Linked DNA regions of Rhodospirillum rubrum ATCC 11170. The protein of the gene in region 1 interacts with the protein of each later gene in a pairwise test. Links are inferred from orthologs where the notes say so. Each region holds a gene or a part of one and is shown on either strand. Other genes may lie near its edges.

What was found.
Region 2: the proteins of RRU_RS03730 (region 1) and lepA interact in binary tests that used the Escherichia coli proteins (3 or more experiments, as listed by UniProt). The link is inferred for Rhodospirillum rubrum ATCC 11170 from one-to-one orthologs.

Annotation. Positions count from the first base shown.
Region 1 is NC_007643.1:838,908-843,588, reverse strand. Bases 1-2,803 are described here. They hold RRU_RS03730 (zinc transporter ZntB), read left to right. Parts: upstream 1-783; coding sequence 784-1,824; downstream 1,825-2,803. Other genes in these bases: RRU_RS03720 (NRDE family protein), read left to right, coding at 2,391-2,803; RRU_RS03725 (DUF1476 domain-containing protein), read right to left, coding at 1,857-2,195; purB (adenylosuccinate lyase), read left to right, coding at 1-746. Outside these bases: more of RRU_RS03720, read left to right, coding at 2,804-3,167; RRU_RS03715 (helix-turn-helix domain-containing protein), read left to right, coding at 3,283-3,876; purC (phosphoribosylaminoimidazolesuccinocarboxamide synthase), read left to right, coding at 4,067-4,681. UniProt on the Escherichia coli protein: Zinc transporter. Acts as a Zn(2+):proton symporter, which likely mediates zinc ion uptake. Purified ZntB reconstituted in liposomes also binds and transports Cd(2+), Ni(2+) and Co(2+).
Region 2 is NC_007643.1:3,874,088-3,885,584, reverse strand. The notes cover bases 4,724-7,678. They hold lepA (translation elongation factor 4), read right to left. Parts: upstream 7,127-7,678; coding sequence 5,321-7,126; downstream 4,724-5,320. Other genes in these bases: RRU_RS17395 (DUF2336 domain-containing protein), read left to right, coding at 7,386-7,678; cobN (cobaltochelatase subunit CobN), read right to left, coding at 4,724-5,222. Also shown: RRU_RS17415 (transcriptional regulator GcvA), read left to right, coding at 1-822; cobO (cob(I)yrinic acid a,c-diamide adenosyltransferase), read right to left, coding at 819-1,466; more of cobN, read right to left, coding at 1,500-4,723; more of RRU_RS17395, read left to right, coding at 7,679-8,615; RRU_RS17390 (sensor histidine kinase), read left to right, coding at 8,619-10,166; cobA (uroporphyrinogen-III C-methyltransferase), read left to right, coding at 10,222-11,097; RRU_RS17380 (sulfite exporter TauE/SafE family protein), read left to right, coding at 11,116-11,497. UniProt on the Escherichia coli protein: Required for accurate and efficient protein synthesis under certain stress conditions. May act as a fidelity factor of the translation reaction, by catalyzing a one-codon backward translocation of tRNAs on improperly translocated ribosomes.

The DNA.
Region 1 (4,681 bases):
GCACCTTCGCCAATATCGATCCGCGGGTCGAAGAGCATGTCGCGGCCAAGCTGGGCTTGCTGCCCGAACCGCTGTCGACCCAGGTGATCCCGCGTGATCGCCACGCCCAGTTCTTCGCCGTGCTCGGCGTCATCGCCAGTTCGGTCGAACGCGCCGCCCTTGAAATCCGCCATCTCCAGCGCACCGAAGTGCGCGAGGTCGAGGAATTCTTCTCGAAGGGCCAGAAGGGCAGCTCGGCCATGCCCCATAAGCGCAACCCGGTGCTGACCGAGAACCTGACCGGCCTTGCCCGCATGGTCCGCGCCTATGCCCTGCCGGCGATGGAAAACGTCGCCCTCTGGCACGAGCGCGACATCTCGCATTCCTCGGTCGAACGGATGATCGGCCCCGACGCCACCGTCACCCTGGATTTCGCCCTCGCCCGGCTGACCGGGGTCTTCACCAATCTGGTGATCTATCCCGAGGCGATCGACCGCACCTTGAACCAGATGGGCGGGCTGGTCTTCAGCCAGCGCGTCCTGCTCGCCCTCACCCAGGCCGGGGTGTCGCGCGAAGAGGCCTATCGCATCGTCCAGCGCAACGCCATGGAGGTGTGGAACGGCCAGGGCGGCCTGCTCGATCGCCTGAAAGCCGATGCGGCGGTCACCGACAAGCTGACCCCGGAGGCTTTGGAAGAGCTGTTCGATCTGGGCTACCACACCAAACACGTCGACACCATCTTCCGTCGGGTCTTCGGCGACAATTAGCCTAGGCAGCGGGTAACCTTGGAAGCGGGGCGCGCGGGTGGTCTATCGCAAGGACGACGATAAGGACGCGACGGCCCCGCCGGCGGGGGCCGAGGCCCCCGATCTGCTGTGGATCGTCGCCCTTGATGGCAAGGGCGGCTGCCGCGAGGTCGCCCTTGACGATGTTCCGGCCCTGATCGGCGGGCCGGAACGCCTGTGGATCCATCTGCATCGCGGCTGGCCCAAGGCCAATCGCTGGCTGAAGGAAGTTTTGGCGATCCCGCGCCCGGCCCGGCGCGATCTGTTGGCCGAAAGCACCCGCCCCGATAGCGCTTTCCTGGGCGAGGGGGTCTTGCTCAATATGCGCGGCATCAACGTCAATCCCGGCGCCGATCCCGAGGACATGGTGTCCCTGCGCCTGTGGATCACGACGTCGCTCATCATCACCAGCCGCGCCCGCTTCATCCTGGCGGCCAAGGATGTCCGCGCCCAATTGGCCCAGGGCCAGGGTCCGGTCGACTGCGGTGGGGTGGCCGCCGCCCTCGCCCTTGGTCTGGCCGAGCGCATGCAACCCTTCCTGCTCGAACTCGAAGACGCGATCTATGCGCTTGATGAACGCGACGAGGAACTGCGCGAGAACAATCCGCTGGTCGAAGAAGAGATCGAAGAGGGCCTCCATCAAAGCCGGATCGATATCGTCAGCCTGCGCCGCTACCTCGCTCCCCAACAGGCGGCCCTGACCCGTTTGATGGGCCATCCCCACCCGGCGCTCAGCGCCCAGGACCGGGAAATCCTCGGCGCGGCGCTCGCCACTTTCACCCGTTACGTTGAAGATCTGGATTCCTTGCGCGAACAGGCGGCCCTGCTGCGCGACCGCATCCAGCAGCGCGCCCAACAGCGGATAAACCGGTCGATTTACAAGATGACCCTGCTGGCCGGCATCTTCCTGCCACTGACCTTCTTCACCGGTCTGCTCGGCGTCAATCTGGGGGGCATGCCGGGCGCCCAATCGCCCTTCGGCTTCTGGATCCTGGTCGGCCTGCTGGTCGCCCTGGCCATCGGCGAATTCCTTTATATCCGCCACAGCCGCCGGTTTTGACTCCCAGCGGGCGGCGCCTTTTCAAGCCACTCTCAGAACGGCTCGCGGGGGTGGGCCCTTTCGCGGGCCTCGGCCTGCCCCTGACATTTCTCAAGCTTGATGCGCAGCCGACCTTCACCGATATCAATGCCCCGGGCCGCGAGATCGCCGAGAACCCGGCCGATCACCGCATCCTCGCCCCGGGCGGTCAGTTCGACTTCGACCACGCCCCGGGCATAGGTTTCCGCGTCGGCCCCGGTCAATCCCAGGGCTTCGGCCGCCCATAACCCGAACAAATGGTTGCGATGAGAGACCAGACGAAAACGCTGTTCCTCGTCGTGTTGATACTTCGCTTCGAAAGCTTTCTTGCGGTCGTCAAAGACATTGCTCATAGCGACCCTCCCCCCGGATGATCGGTTACCTTATCGTCCCCGTTACCGGGCTGTTTCATTTTTCCGCGCCCAAGGTAGAGACTCTTCCTATGGGCGCCATAGGCGTATTTTACACCGGCCCCGTCCGATCCGCGCATTGGAAAGTGAACGGCCGGTGTTTTCCCCGCCCCGCCGGGCGGAAGACAGGAGGCTTGCATGTGTACCGTGGTCATCGACCGACGCCCTGGCGATCCCTGGCCGCTGCTGGTGGCGGCCAACCGTGACGAACTGGCCGACCGCCCCTGGCTTCCTCCGGCCCGCCACTGGCCGTCGCGTCCGGAAGTGATCGCCGGGCTCGACGAACTGGCCGGCGGGACTTGGATGGGGCTGAACGACTGGGGCGTCGTCGCCTGCGTGCTCAATCGCGAAGGCACCTTGGGGCCGCTGGCCGGCCGGCGCAGCCGGGGCGAGTTGGTGCTTGACGCCCTTGATATGGCCGATGCTCGCGATGCCGCCGAGGCTTTGGCCGATATCGATCCCCGCGCCTACCGCCCCTTCAACCTGATTGTCGCCGATAATCGCGATGCCTTCTGGATCCGCCACGCCGATGCCGAGGGCCGCGCCGCCGTCGAGGTCCACCCCTTGGCCGAGGGACTGACCCTGATGACCGCCCATGATCCGGACGATCCCCTGGACGCCCGCGCCCGCGCCTATCTGCCGCGTTTTCGCGCCGCCCCCCGGCCCGATCCGCAGTTGCGTGATGGCTGGGCGCCCTGGACCCACCTTCTGGGGTCGCGCGACCATGCCGTCGACGACGGACCGACGGCGGCGATGTGCTTTTCCCTGGCCGGTGGCTTTGGAACCTCGAGTTCAAGCCTGATCGCCCTGCCGGCGATGGAGCGGATCGGCGTCGACCCCCTCTATTTATTCGCCCCCGCTCCGCCCGATCAGACGGATTATCGTCCGGTTCTTGGCGGCGGCGTTCCGGCATAACCGCACCCTGTGCGCATTCACCATTGCGATACCGCGCCGTTCCGGCTATGTAATAGACAAAGGGGATCCCAAGAGCGAACACTCTTCCCCCCACCCAAGCAACCGAGAGATCACCATGACACCGGCGGACTTCAAACAGTGGCGCAAGCTTCTGGGACTGTCGCAGAAAGAGGCCGCCGAAGCGCTCGGCCTCAAGCGGCGGGTGGTTCAGTATTATGAAAAGGGCGAGCGCGACGGCGACGAGGTCAGCGTGCCCAAGATCGTCCGCCTCGCCTGCTGGGCCTTGCAGTCCGGGATCGCCGATTACCAGGGGCCCATCGCCGCCCAGGACGCCCCGCCCGCGCCAGGCAAGGGTGGCGCCAAGCGCGGCAAGAAGGCCGCCAAGGCCGCCCGGGACTCGGGAGCGGAGTCGGCTACGGACGGGGCCGCGACCGCGGCGGACTCCCTGCCGGACGGCGCCGGAGGGTCCGACGCCCCCCGCCCTTTAGCCGCCTCCGGGCCAAACGAGGCCGCAAACGCTGTTCCCGCTGCCCCGATCGCCGGCGAGGCCGCCCCTCTGGACGATGCCGCTGCCGCCCCCGCCGCTGAGTCGGCGGCCCCGCCGAAGCGGACCGCCACCCGCCCGGCGCGGGCCCCCAAAACACCGCGCAAAATCAAGGCCCGCCCCGCCTCGCCAGCAGCCAAATCGCCCGCCGAAGACGGGGAGTGAGGCGGGGTCGGGGATCGGTGGGCGAGAACTATCGATTTACAGCCCACCCCCCTTTGCTGCTATAAGATCGCACATCCGCCCGGGGGAGGTCTCCAGAGAGACCTCGGAGACCCCGAGGCGGATGTTTTCCTGTCAGCAGTCCGGATCACGGAACCTGGATCCGTGCCGGCTCACTTCCGGGTTCCGCCCCATGGCACGACGCAAGCAGATTTACGAAGGCAAGGCCAAGGTCCTTTTCGAGGGTCCCGAGCCGGGCACGCTCGTCCAGTACTTCAAGGACGACGCGACCGCCTTCAATAACAAGAAGCACGGCACGATCACCGGCAAAGGCGTGCTCAACAACCGCATCAGCGAATACCTGATGACCCGCCTGACCGAGATCGGCGTGCCCAATCACTTCGTGCGGCGGCTGAACATGCGCGAGCAGCTCGTGCGTCAGGTCGAGATCATCCCCATCGAGGTGGTGATCCGCAACGTCGCCGCCGGCTCGATTTCGACCAAATTCGCCATCCCCGAAGGCACCCAGCTGCCGCGTTCGATCGTCGAGTACTATTACAAGAACGACGAATTGAACGATCCGATGGTGTCCGAAGAGCATGTGACCGCCTTCGGCTGGGCCAGCGTTCAGGAACTCGACGAGATCTTGTCGCTGTCGCTGCGCATCAATGATTACCTCTCGGGCCTGTTCCTCGGCGTTCAGCTCCGCCTTGTCGACTTCAAGCTTGAATTCGGCCGGATCTACAACGAGAACGGCGACGTCCAGATCATCCTGGCCGACGAGATTTCGCCCGACAACTGCCGCCTG
Region 2 (11,497 bases), 3.0 Mb from region 1 along the record:
GCCGCCGTCAGCCATCAGATCCGCGGGTTGGAAGATTGGCTGGGCGTGGCGCTTTTCCGCCGCCGCAACAAGCAGGTGGTGATGACCGAGGCCGGTCAGGTCTATGCCCTGGCCATCGGTCAGGCCCTTGATGAAATCGCCGAGGCGACGGCGGCGCTGGTGCGCAATGATCCGCGTGCCGGCATGCTGACGATCTCGACCATGCCGAGCTTCGCCATCAAATGGCTGGTCCAGCGCCTGGGCGGCTTCATCAACGCCAATCCCGATATCGAGGTCCGGCTGCACACCACCCGCGAGTTGGTCAATTTCGCCACCGAGGGCATCGATGTCGCCATCCGCATGACCCGCGAGGTCGGCGACGATCTCCATGCCGATCTGTTGCTGGAAGAGGAACTGTTTCCGGTGTGCAGCCCGGCGCTGATGCGCGGCATCCGGCCGCTGCGCCAGCCCTCCGACCTCAGCCAGCACCTGTTGCTCCAGGACGTGGGGATTTCCTGGGTCTCCTGGCTCGACCCCGCCGGAGCCCTCGACGTGCGGCCGGCCCGGGGCCCGGGCTATCTCGATTCGGCCCTGGCCATCCAGGCCTGCATCGAAAGCCAGGGGGTGATGCTGGGGCGCACGGTGATGGTTGAAGACGACCTCAAGGCCGGGCGGCTGGTCGAACCCTTCACCCTGCGCGTGCCCAGCCCGATGAAATACTGGCTGGTCTGCCCCCCCGGCCACCTCGCCCGCCCCGGTGTGCGGGCCTTCCGCGAATGGATCCTGGCCGAAGCCAGCAAATGGACCAAGGCCCGTTCCAGCGCCCACGGCGTGGAAGATTAAAACTCCACCCCCGGCTGGGGGCCGATGCCGGCGCGGAAGGGGTGTTTGATCATCTTCATCTCGGTCACCAGATCGGCGGCCTCGATCAGCGCCTCGGGAGCGTTGCGCCCGGTCAGCACCGCGTGCTGGCCGGCGGGGCGGGCGGTGACGGCGTCGATCACCTCGGCGACCTCCAGATAGCCATAGCGCAGCACGATATTGATCTCGTCGAGCACCACCATATGCAGGGTCGGGTCGGCGAGGAAGCCCTTGGCGACCTCCCAGGCCTTGCGGGCGCTGGCGATATCGCGCTCGCGGTCCTGGGTTTCCCAGGTGAAGCCCTCGCCCATGGCGCGGATGGTGACCAGATCGGGGAAGCCTTCCAGAAAATCGCGCTCGGCGGTGGTCTTGGCGCCTTTGACGAACTGGACGATGGCGACGGGAAAGCCGTGGCCGATGCAGCGCAGGACCATGCCGAAGGCGGCGGTCGATTTGCCCTTGCCGGTGCCGGTATGAACGACCAGCAATCCCTTGGCGGTCGCCTTGCTCGCCAGCATGCGGTCGCGGACGACCTTCTTCTTGGCCATGCGCTCGCGGTGGCGGGCATCGTCGCTCTCGGCGGCATCGAAGGGCGGGTCGGCAAGCGGGATCTGATCGTCGGACATCGGCAGCCTTTCCAGAGAAGGATCGGTAATATCCTAGCTGGGCTCTTGGCCTTCGGCCAGGGCCGCTAGCACCGCGCCCATGTCATTGCGCCGACTGCGCCACAGCCCGCGATCGAGGGCCTCGCGCAGGCGCCGGGCCATCTCGGCCAGGGCGTCGGGATTGACGGCGCGCAGGAACCCCCGCACCTCGGGATCAAGCAGATAGGCCTCGGCGACCAGATCGAACTGGTGGTCCTTGACCACGCGGGCGGTGGCGGCGAAGGCGAACAGGTAATCGACCGTCGCCGCCATTTCGAAGGCGCCCTTATAGCCATGGCGCATGGCGCCGCGGATCCATTTGGGATTGACCACCCGGGCGCGGACGACGCGGGCGATCTCCTCGGTCAGGGTGCGGATGCGCGGGCTGTCGGTGCGCGAGGTGTCGCCGTGATAGATCGCCGGCTGGTTGCCCGACAGCACCCGCACCGCCGCCGCCGCGCCGCCTTCGAACTGGTAATAATCATCGGAATCGAGCAGGTCGTGCTCGCGGTTGTCCTGGTTCTGCACCACCGCCTCGGCGGCGGCCAAGCGGCGCTGGAACTGGCCATGGGCGGCGTCGCCGGCGGCGCCGTCACCATAGGCGTAGCCGCCCCAGGCGATATAGGCGCGCGCCAGATCCGCATCGGTTTCCCAGCCGCGTTCGTCGATCAGCGCCTGCAGCCCGGCGCCATAGGCCCCCGGCCGGGCGCCAAACACCCGATGGCCGGCGCGGCGCCGGGCTAAGGCGGGCTCGATCCCTGAGCGCACCATCTGCTGGGTCTCTTCGCGCACCCGTTGGGCCAAGGGATTGAGATCGGCGGGCTCGTCATCCTGGGCGGCGACGGCGCGGGCGGCCGAATCGACCAGATCGACCAGACCGGGAAAGGCGTCGCGGAAAAAGCCGCTGATGCGCAAGGTGACATCGACGCGCGGGCGGTCAAGCACCGATAGCGGCATGATTTCAAAGCCGGTGACCCGGCGCGTCATCGGATCCCAGGTGGTCTGCACCCCCATCAGGGCCAGGGTCTGGGCGATGTCATCGCCGCCGGTGCGCATGGTCGAGGTGCCCCAGGCGGTCAGCACCAGCGAGCGCGGCCAATCGCCGTGATCTTGCAAATGACGCTCGAGCAGCAGATTGGCCGCCTTCCAGCCCAGCGTCCAAGCCGCCGGAGTCGGCACCGTGCGGTTGTCGACCGAATAGAAATTGCGCCCCGTCGGCAGCACATCGGGGCGGCCGCGCGACGGCGCCCCCGAGGGGCCGGGGTCAACGAAGCGGCCATCCAGACCGCTGAGCAAGCCGGCGATCTCGGCCGGGCCGCAGGCGTCGACCGCCGGGCCCAGGGTGGTAAACACCGTATCAAGCACGGCGGCGGTGCGTGGCCACGCCGGATCGGCCGGACGGGCGCCGCTGACCAGGGCGCTGGCCAGATATTCCAGCCGCTCCACCGTATCGCCGGCGGTGCGCCAGGGATCCTCGACCTGATCGGCCAGGGCGTCGGGGCGCGGTCCCTGCCAGGGCTCGGCCAGGGTGGCGGCCAAGGGATCGAAGGCGCCAAGCCCGAGATCGCGGGCCAGGGCCCGGGTCAGGCTTTCGTTGGCAGCCCCGGCGCCGCGCGGACCGCGGGCCAGGGCGACCAGCAGATCGGTGCGCAGGCGGCCGACCGGCGAGTCGCCAAAAACATGCAATCCGTCGCGGATCTGCATTTCCTTGAGATCGCACAGGTGGTTATCAAGGGCGCTCAGCGCATCCTCGTCGTTGATGCCCTTGCCCAGACCAAGATCGGCAAGCAGCCCGGCGTTTTCCGCCAGATCAAGGATGGCGCGCTTGAGCACGCCCAGGCGCCGGGGATCGATGCTGGCGGCCTCGTAGAACTCATCGACAAGGCGTTCAAGGTCGCGCAGCACGCCATAGGTTTCCGCCCGGGTCAGCGGCGGCGTCAGGTGATCGATGATAACGGCCTGCGAGCGCCGCTTGGCCTGGGTGCCTTCGCCCGGATCATTGACGATGAAGGGATAGAGATGGGGCAAGGGCCCGAGGGCGGCTTCGGGGAAGCAGTCCTGCGACAGGGCCACCGCCTTGCCGGGCAGCCATTCCAGATTGCCGTGCTTGCCCATATGGACGATGGCATGGACATCGAAACTGGCGCGCAGCCAGGCATGGAAGGCCAGATAGCCGTGGGGCGGCGGCAGCGCCGGATCGTGATAGCTGGCGACCGGATCAAGGTTATAGCCGCGCGCCGGCTGGATGCCGACCACCACCCGCCCCATCACCGCCAGCGGCAAAACGAAGCCGCCGCGCCCGGCGACATAGAAGGGATCCTCCTCGGGACGGCCCCAGCGCTCGGTGACCTTGTGGCCGGCCTGTCCGGGAAGGGCGGCGAGAAAGGCCTGATAGGCAGCCAAAGGCAGCAGGACTCCCCCTCCGCTGCGGCCGGCGCTGCCCAGGGCATTGGTCGGTCCCTGGCGCAGCAGCCGCTCCATCAGCCCCGCGCCATCGCCCGGAGCGCCTTCGACCCCATAGCCGGCGGCCTCCAGGGCGCGCAGCACCCGCACGGTGGCCGCTGGGGTATCAAGGCCCACCCCATTGCCGACCCGTCCGTCGCGATTGGGATAATTGGCCAGGATCAGGGCAACCCGCCGCTCGCCCGGTGCCGTGGCGCGCAGCCGCGCCCAATTGGCGGCCAGGGCGGCGACGAAATCGACGCGGTCGGCGACCGGACGATGGCGGGTGAGGGTGGTTTGCAGCGCCTCGTCGCGCTCGTCCAGGGCCTTGAAGGAAATCGCCCGCGACAGGATCCGGCCATCGACCTCGGGCAGGGCGACGTTCATGGCGATATCGCGGGCGATCAGCCCGTTGGCGAGCTGGCGCCAGCCGATCTCGTCGCTGGCGGCCAAGATCGCCTGCAGCACCGGGGCATCGGGTCCGGCCAGCGGCGAGACGCGCGGCGCCCCGGGGGCCGAGACGGCGAAGCCGGTGAAATTGATGATCACGGCCGGGCTCTGGCGCAGCAGCACGGTTTCCACGGTCGCCGCCGCCAGCGGATCTTTCAAGCTGGTGCAATAGAGCGCGACCACCCGCAGCCCGCGCGCCTCCAGCGCCGCCCGCAGCGCGGTGATCGGCGCCAGATCCCCCGCCTGAACCAGGGCGCGGTAAAAAACCAGGGCGACCCCGCTCCGCCCATCGGCGGCATCGGGCTCGTCGCCCAGAAGGCCGGCCACCGGCAAGGGAACCGGGTCGCGCCAGGGGGTGGGGCGGCCGATCAACTCGGCGCAGCAGCGCAGGAACTGCCCGGCGTTGTCGATGCCGCCTTCCACCCAATAGCGCCACAGGCGGTGCAGGGTCTCGCGCGGCAGGGTCGACAGCCGGGCCAGTTCGACATCGGGATTGGCATCGCCGGGCAGCAGGGCCAGGGTCAGCCCGCGCGTGCGCGCCAGATCGGCCAGACTATCGACACCATGGGGCCAATAGCCGCGGCCGCCAAGCAGCCGCACCACCACCAGCTTGGCCCGCGAGGCCAGATCGTCGATCCACAGATCGACGCTCATCGGATGACCAAGGCGGGTGAGATTGGCCGCGCGCAGGCTTGGCGCCTCCGCCCAGGCCGCGCGGGCGGCGGCGAGGCAGGCTATCTCCGTGTCGGCGGCGGAAAGGAACAGGATATCGGCGGGATCCTGCCCCAGGTCCACCGCATCCGAGCCATCGGAAACCCGACCGGGCTGTGCGGCGAGAAGGTGCATGGCCTACCCTCGGCGTTTCCGGTGGCGCTGTCCAGAGGGGGACGGCGGACGTGGGGCCGGCGGGGCCTTGCGGAGGGGCTCCGCCCGGCCCCGGCTCCTCAATCGTCGCTCATGCGCAAGGCGTTGATGAAGGCGGATTGGGGAATTTCCACCTTGCCGAACTGGCGCATCTTCTTCTTGCCCTCTTTCTGCTTCTCCAGCAGCTTTTTCTTGCGGGTGATGTCGCCGCCATAACACTTGGCGGTGACGTCCTTGCGCATGGCGGCGATGGTCTCGCGGGCGATGACCCGGCCGCCGATGGCCGCCTGGATCGGCACCTTGAACAGGTGACGGGGGATCAGGTCCTTGAGACGGCCGCAGATCTGGCGCCCGCGGAAATCGGCCTGGGTGCGGTGGGCGATGAAGGCCAGGGCGTCGACCGGCTCGTTGTTGACCAGGATCGACACCTTGACCAGATCGCTTTCGGCATAATCGGCCACCTCGTAATCGAAGCTGGCATAGCCCCGGCTGATCGATTTCAGCCGGTCATAGAAATCAAAGACGATCTCGTTGAGCGGCAGCTTGTAAACGGCCATCGCCCGCGACCCGGCATAGGTCAGATCCATCTGGATGCCGCGCCGCTCGGTGCACAGGGCCAGGATCTGGCCCAGATATTCATCGGGCACCATGATCGTCGCCTTGACCCAGGGCTCCTCGACGAAATCCAGGCGCACCGGATCGGGCATATCGGCGGGATTGTGCAGTTCCAGCAAGGTGCCGTCGGTCATATGCATGCGATAGACGACGCTGGGCGCGGTGGTGATCAGATCAAGGCCGAATTCGCGTTCCAGCCGCTCCTGGATGATCTCCATATGGAGCAGCCCCAGGAACCCGCAGCGGAAGCCGAAGCCAAGGGCGGCGCTGCTTTCGGCCTGGAACTCGAAACTGCTGTCATTGAGGCGCAATTTGGCCAGGCTTTCGCGCAGCACCTCGAAATCGCTGCTGTCGACGGGGAACAGGCCGCACCACACCACCGGAATCGACGCCTTGAAGCCGGGCAGGGCCTCGGCGGCGGGGGCCCGGTCATCGGTGATGGTGTCGCCGATCTGGCAGTCGGCCACGCTTTTGATGCCGGCCATGACGAAGCCCATTTCGCCGGCTGACAGCGAGTCGGTTTCCAGCATCTTCGGGGTGAAAACGCCGACCTTGTCGATGGGATGGACGGCCCCGGTGGCCATCATCAGCATCTTCATGCCCTTGCGCAGCACGCCGTGGCGCACGCGCACCAGGATGACGACGCCCAGATAGGAATCGTACCACGAATCAACCAGAAGTGCCTGGGTCGGGGCGTCGACATCGCCGGTCGGCGGCGGCAGGCGCAACACCAGGGCTTCCAGCACCTGATCGATATTGAGGCCGGTCTTGGCCGAAATGCCGACGGCGTCCGAGGTATCAAGACCGATCACGTCCTCGATCTGCTGCTTGATCCGCTCGGGTTCGGCGGCGGGCAGGTCGATCTTGTTCAGAACCGGGATGATCTCGTGGCCGGCGTCGATCGCCTGATAGACATTGGCCAGGGTCTGGGCCTCGACCCCCTGGCTGGCGTCGACGACCAGCAGCGAGCCTTCGCAGGCCGCGAGCGAGCGCGAAACCTCATAGGCGAAGTCGACATGGCCCGGCGTGTCCATCAGATTGAGCTGATAGGTGCGGCCATCGCTTTTGGCGGTGTAATGCAGGCGCACGGTCTGCGCCTTGATGGTGATGCCGCGTTCGCGCTCCAGATCCATCGAATCGAGGAGCTGCTCCTTCATGTCGCGCGCCTCGACTCCGCCACAGGTCTGGATCAGACGGTCGGCAAGGGTGGATTTGCCGTGGTCGATGTGCGCGATGATCGCGAAATTGCGGATGTGGGACAGATCGCTCATCTCTCGCCTGGGGCTGGAACGGCGCGGCAGGCGCCCGGAAGGGCGAGACCATAGGGCCAAACCGCCCCCGGTTCAACAGAACCAAAAAGCCGGTGTCGCCGAGGCCTCTCCCAACCCGCGTCGAAGAACTTGGCCTCGGGTGGGTGGCGCGCTTGACTGGAAAGCTTATACTTCCGAAAACATCGAGCCAATCAGGTCGTCAAGGCCAGCGGTTCCCTCCCGCCGTTCGGGAAGGATCGGACCCGGGGATAACACCGAAATGAGTGACAACGGCGAACCAAAGCCGGAAGAAGACGGCGCTCCAAGCCAGCCGATCGATGCCGAGGCGTTGCTTAAGATGGCCCGCGAAAAGACGGTCAGCAGCCGCAACCGTCTCGCCGAGGCGATGGTCGACCTTTTTTCGGCCCGGGGCCGGGTGCTGACCGAGCGCGAGCGGACGCTGATGGTCGATATCCTCAAGCGGGTTTTGCGCGAGATCGAGCATTCGGTCCGCAAACGGATCAGCAGCGAGCTGGCCGAACGCACCGACGCGCCCCACGCGCTGATCAGCTTCCTGGCCAATGAAGATATCGATATCTCGTTTCCCATTCTCAGCCAAAGCCGGGTTCTTCAGGATGCCGATCTGATCGAGGTCATCCGCAACCGCACCTTCGAGCATCAATTGGCCATCGCCGTGCGCTTCGAGGTCAGCCCCCAGGTTTCCGCCGCCCTGGTGCAAAGCGGCGACGCCACCGTCATCACCGAACTTTTGCGCAACCCCGACGCCCGCATTTCGGCGGCGACCATGGATTATCTGGTCGAGCAATCGCGCCGGGTCGACACCTTTCAGGAGCCGATCCTGCGCCGGCGCGATCTGCCGCCCGATGTGGCCAAGCGCATGTTCATGTGGGTCTCGGCCGCCTTGCGCAAATATATCGTCACCCAGTTCGATCTCGACCCCGACAGCGTCGATGATCTTCTGGAAAAAGCCGCCCATGACGGCATCGAGACCACGCTCGATGAACGCGGCCCCCAACCCGCCGCCGTTCTGGCCGATACGCTGTTCCGCAAGGGCGATATCAATGTCGAACTGCTGATCAGCAGTCTGCACGACGGCGAGGTCGCCCTGTTCATCGAACTTTTCGCCCGGATGAGCGGCATGCGTCCGGCCCTGGTCCAGCGCATGTTGTTCGAGCCGGGCGGCGAAGGGCTGGCGATCGCCTGCAAGGCCCTGGATTTCGCGCGCGAGGATTTCTCGGTGCTGTTCTTGCTGTCGCGTCAGGCCCGGCCGACCGGGGTCAGCAGCCTGCGCGAGACTCACGTCCAGGTGATGGAGATCTTCGATCGCATCGCCCTTGAGGATGCCCGGCGCGTGCTTCGTCGCTGGCAGCGCGACCAGGATTATCTCAAGGCCCTGCTGTCGCTTGAAAGCGAGGCCAGCGCCCCCACCCTGGTCTTCGGCCGCCCGGCCTCTTCCCGTCCTTTTCGGCGGCAACCCAAGGAAAGCTAGGCGATGAGCGGCGAGCCCGTCGGTCTGGCCCTGCAACGTCTCTACGACTTGACCCGTCTGGTTTCCGACTGGATCTGGGAGACCGATTCCGCCGGCCTTCTGACCTACGCTTCCGACCGGGTTTTTGAAATCCTCGGATATCCGGCCCGGGCCCTGATCGGCCACCCCTTCGCCGAACTTGCGGCCTCGGGCGACCCGCCGTTCTTCAAAAGCGATCCGCGGCCCTTCCGCGAGCAGCGCTTCGAGGCCCGCCACAGCGACGGCTCGCCGCGCGTTCTGCTGATCAGCGCCGTTCCGCTGTTCGATGCGCAAAGCGGCGACCGCCAGGGCTGGCGCGGCGCGGCCAAGGATATCACCCAAAGCGAGCGGGCCGACGCCGAGATGGACCGCCAGCGCCGTTTCCAGCAGACCCTGCTTGACGCCATCCCCCTGCCGGTTTTCCTGAAAGACCGCGAGGACCGCTATCAGGGCTGCAATCTGGCTTTCGAAACCGCCTCGGGCCGCAGCCGCGCCGAAATCCTCGGTCAGCGGATGGAGCAGGTTCTGCGCAGCGAGAATTACGACCGCCACCGCGCCGAAGAGGCCCTTGTGCTGCGCGAGGGGCGGACGCGGGTGTGGGAGGCGATGGAACACGACGTCTCGGGGCGCCACAAGCTGATCTCGATCACCGCCTCGCCCTATCGCGAACCGGGCGATCCCACGGTGCGCGGCTTGATCGGCGTCGTCTCCGATATCACCCGGCGCCAGCGCGCCGAGGACGCTTTGCGGGCCTCGGTGGTCGAATTGACCGCCTCGAACCGCGAGCTGCAGCATTTCGCCGAGATCGCCGCCCATGACCTTCAAGAACCGGTGCGCGCCGTGGTCAGCCATTGTCAGCTTCTTGAACGCCATCTGGGCGACGCCCTGGACGGGCCGGCCCGCGACCATATGATCTTCGCCATCACCGGCGCCCGGCGGATGCGCGATCTTATCCAGGATCTGTTGATCTATGCCCGGGCCGGTCGCGATGGCCAGTTCCACGAGGTCGTCGACACCGCCGATCTGGCGCGCGAGGTCGTTTCCGCCCTGGCCGACGAGATCGCCGCCAGCGGCGCGACCATCCGCATCGACCCGCTTCCCAGCGTTCTCGGGCGGCGGCGCGATTTGTTCGACGTGATGGTCAACCTGTTTGACAACGCCTTGAAGTTCCGCCGCCCCGATGTCGTTCCCGAGGTCACCCTGAAGGCCGCCGAAACCCTGGATGCCTCGGGTCTGTGGTGCTTCACCCTGAGCGATAATGGCATCGGCCTCGACCCCGTCCACGGTGCCCAGATCTTCGCCCTGTTCCGCCGGCTCCATGGCGCCGACCGCTATCCGGGCACCGGGGTTGGGCTGGCGATCTGTCGGCGAATCGTTGAACAGCACGGCGGCACCATCTTCGTCGAAAGCGCCCCCGGGGTCGGCACGCGCTTCCATTTCACCCTTCCCGCCGCCCCCTCCGAGGAGCCGGATCGGCTGGTCGGCCGAGGAACCCGCTCCGCGCCCCGACCTGTTATCGACGGGGGCGGGTGAAAAAGCCGTCACCCGCCACTGGAAATTCACCATCGCGTCGGTGTAGCGTGCCGCCATGAAACAGTCTTTCGCCTTTTCCCGACTCGGGTTGGCCCTTCCTCCCGTCGAACCCGGCTGGGTGTGGCTGGTTGGCGCCGGTCCGGGCGATCCCGGCCTGCTGACCGTGCTGGCCGCCCATGCCCTGGCCGAGGCCGATGTGGTGGTCCACGACGCCCTGATCGACGGCCGGGTCCTTGGCTTGGCGCGCGAGGAGGCCGTGTTGATCCCGGCGGGCAAACGCGGCGGCCGCCCCTCGCATAGCCAGCCCGATATTTCGGCCCGGCTGGTCGATCTGGCACGGGCCGGCAAGCGGGTCGTCCGTCTCAAGGGCGGAGATCCCTTTGTCTTCGGGCGCGGCGCCGAGGAGGCGCGGACCCTGGTCGCCGCCGGCGTGCCCTTTCGCATCGTCCCCGGGGTGACGGCCGGGGTGGGCGGGCTGGCCTATGCCGGCATTCCCGCCACCACCCGCGACACCAATGCCACCGTGACCTTCGTCACCGGCCATGCGGCGACCGGCGAGGTTCCCGATACCTTCGATTGGGAAGCCCTGGCCCGCTTGCCGGTGCTGGTTTTCTACATGGCGCTCAAAACCCTTGATGTGATCGCCGCCCGGCTGATGGAGCATGGCCGGTCGGGCGAAACGCCGGTCGCCTTCGTCTCCGACGCCACCACCGCCGCCCAAAGGGTCCATATCACCACCCTGGCCCAGGCGGTGACGGAGCGCGATCGCCTGGGCATCGCGCCGCCGGCCCTGGTGGTTCTGGGCGATGTGGTGCCGCTGGCCCGCGATCTGGCCTGGTGGAGCCCGCCCAAGCAGGGGTGCGGTGGCGAGGTCTGGCCCGATCCCATGCAATCGATTCCCGGATCGGCGACCCCGCTGATTGGCGATTAGAGCGAAAAGGCGCGCCCCATGGACCAGCAGGCCGTTCTTCTGGCCATCCTCGAGTCCGGGATCGCCCATTGTCAGGCCGTCGTCGTCTCCGAGGGCGGGATTCTGTCGGCCCTGTTCCTGGCCGGGTTGACCGGCAGCCTGCTGCACTGCACGGGGATGTGCGGTCCCTTCGTGCTCTCGCAGGTGAACGCCCGCATGGCGACGATTCCGGCGGCGCGCATGCGCGAATGGCACCGGCTGACCGGCGCGGCCCTGCTGCCCTATCATCTTGGGCGCGGCACCACCTACAGCCTGCTTGGCGCCTCGGTCGGGCTGCTTGCCGGCTCGCTCGACGGCTTCGCCGTCCTCAAGGATCTTTCGGCGGTGCTGCTCGGTCTCGCCGCCCTGCTGTTCCTCGGGC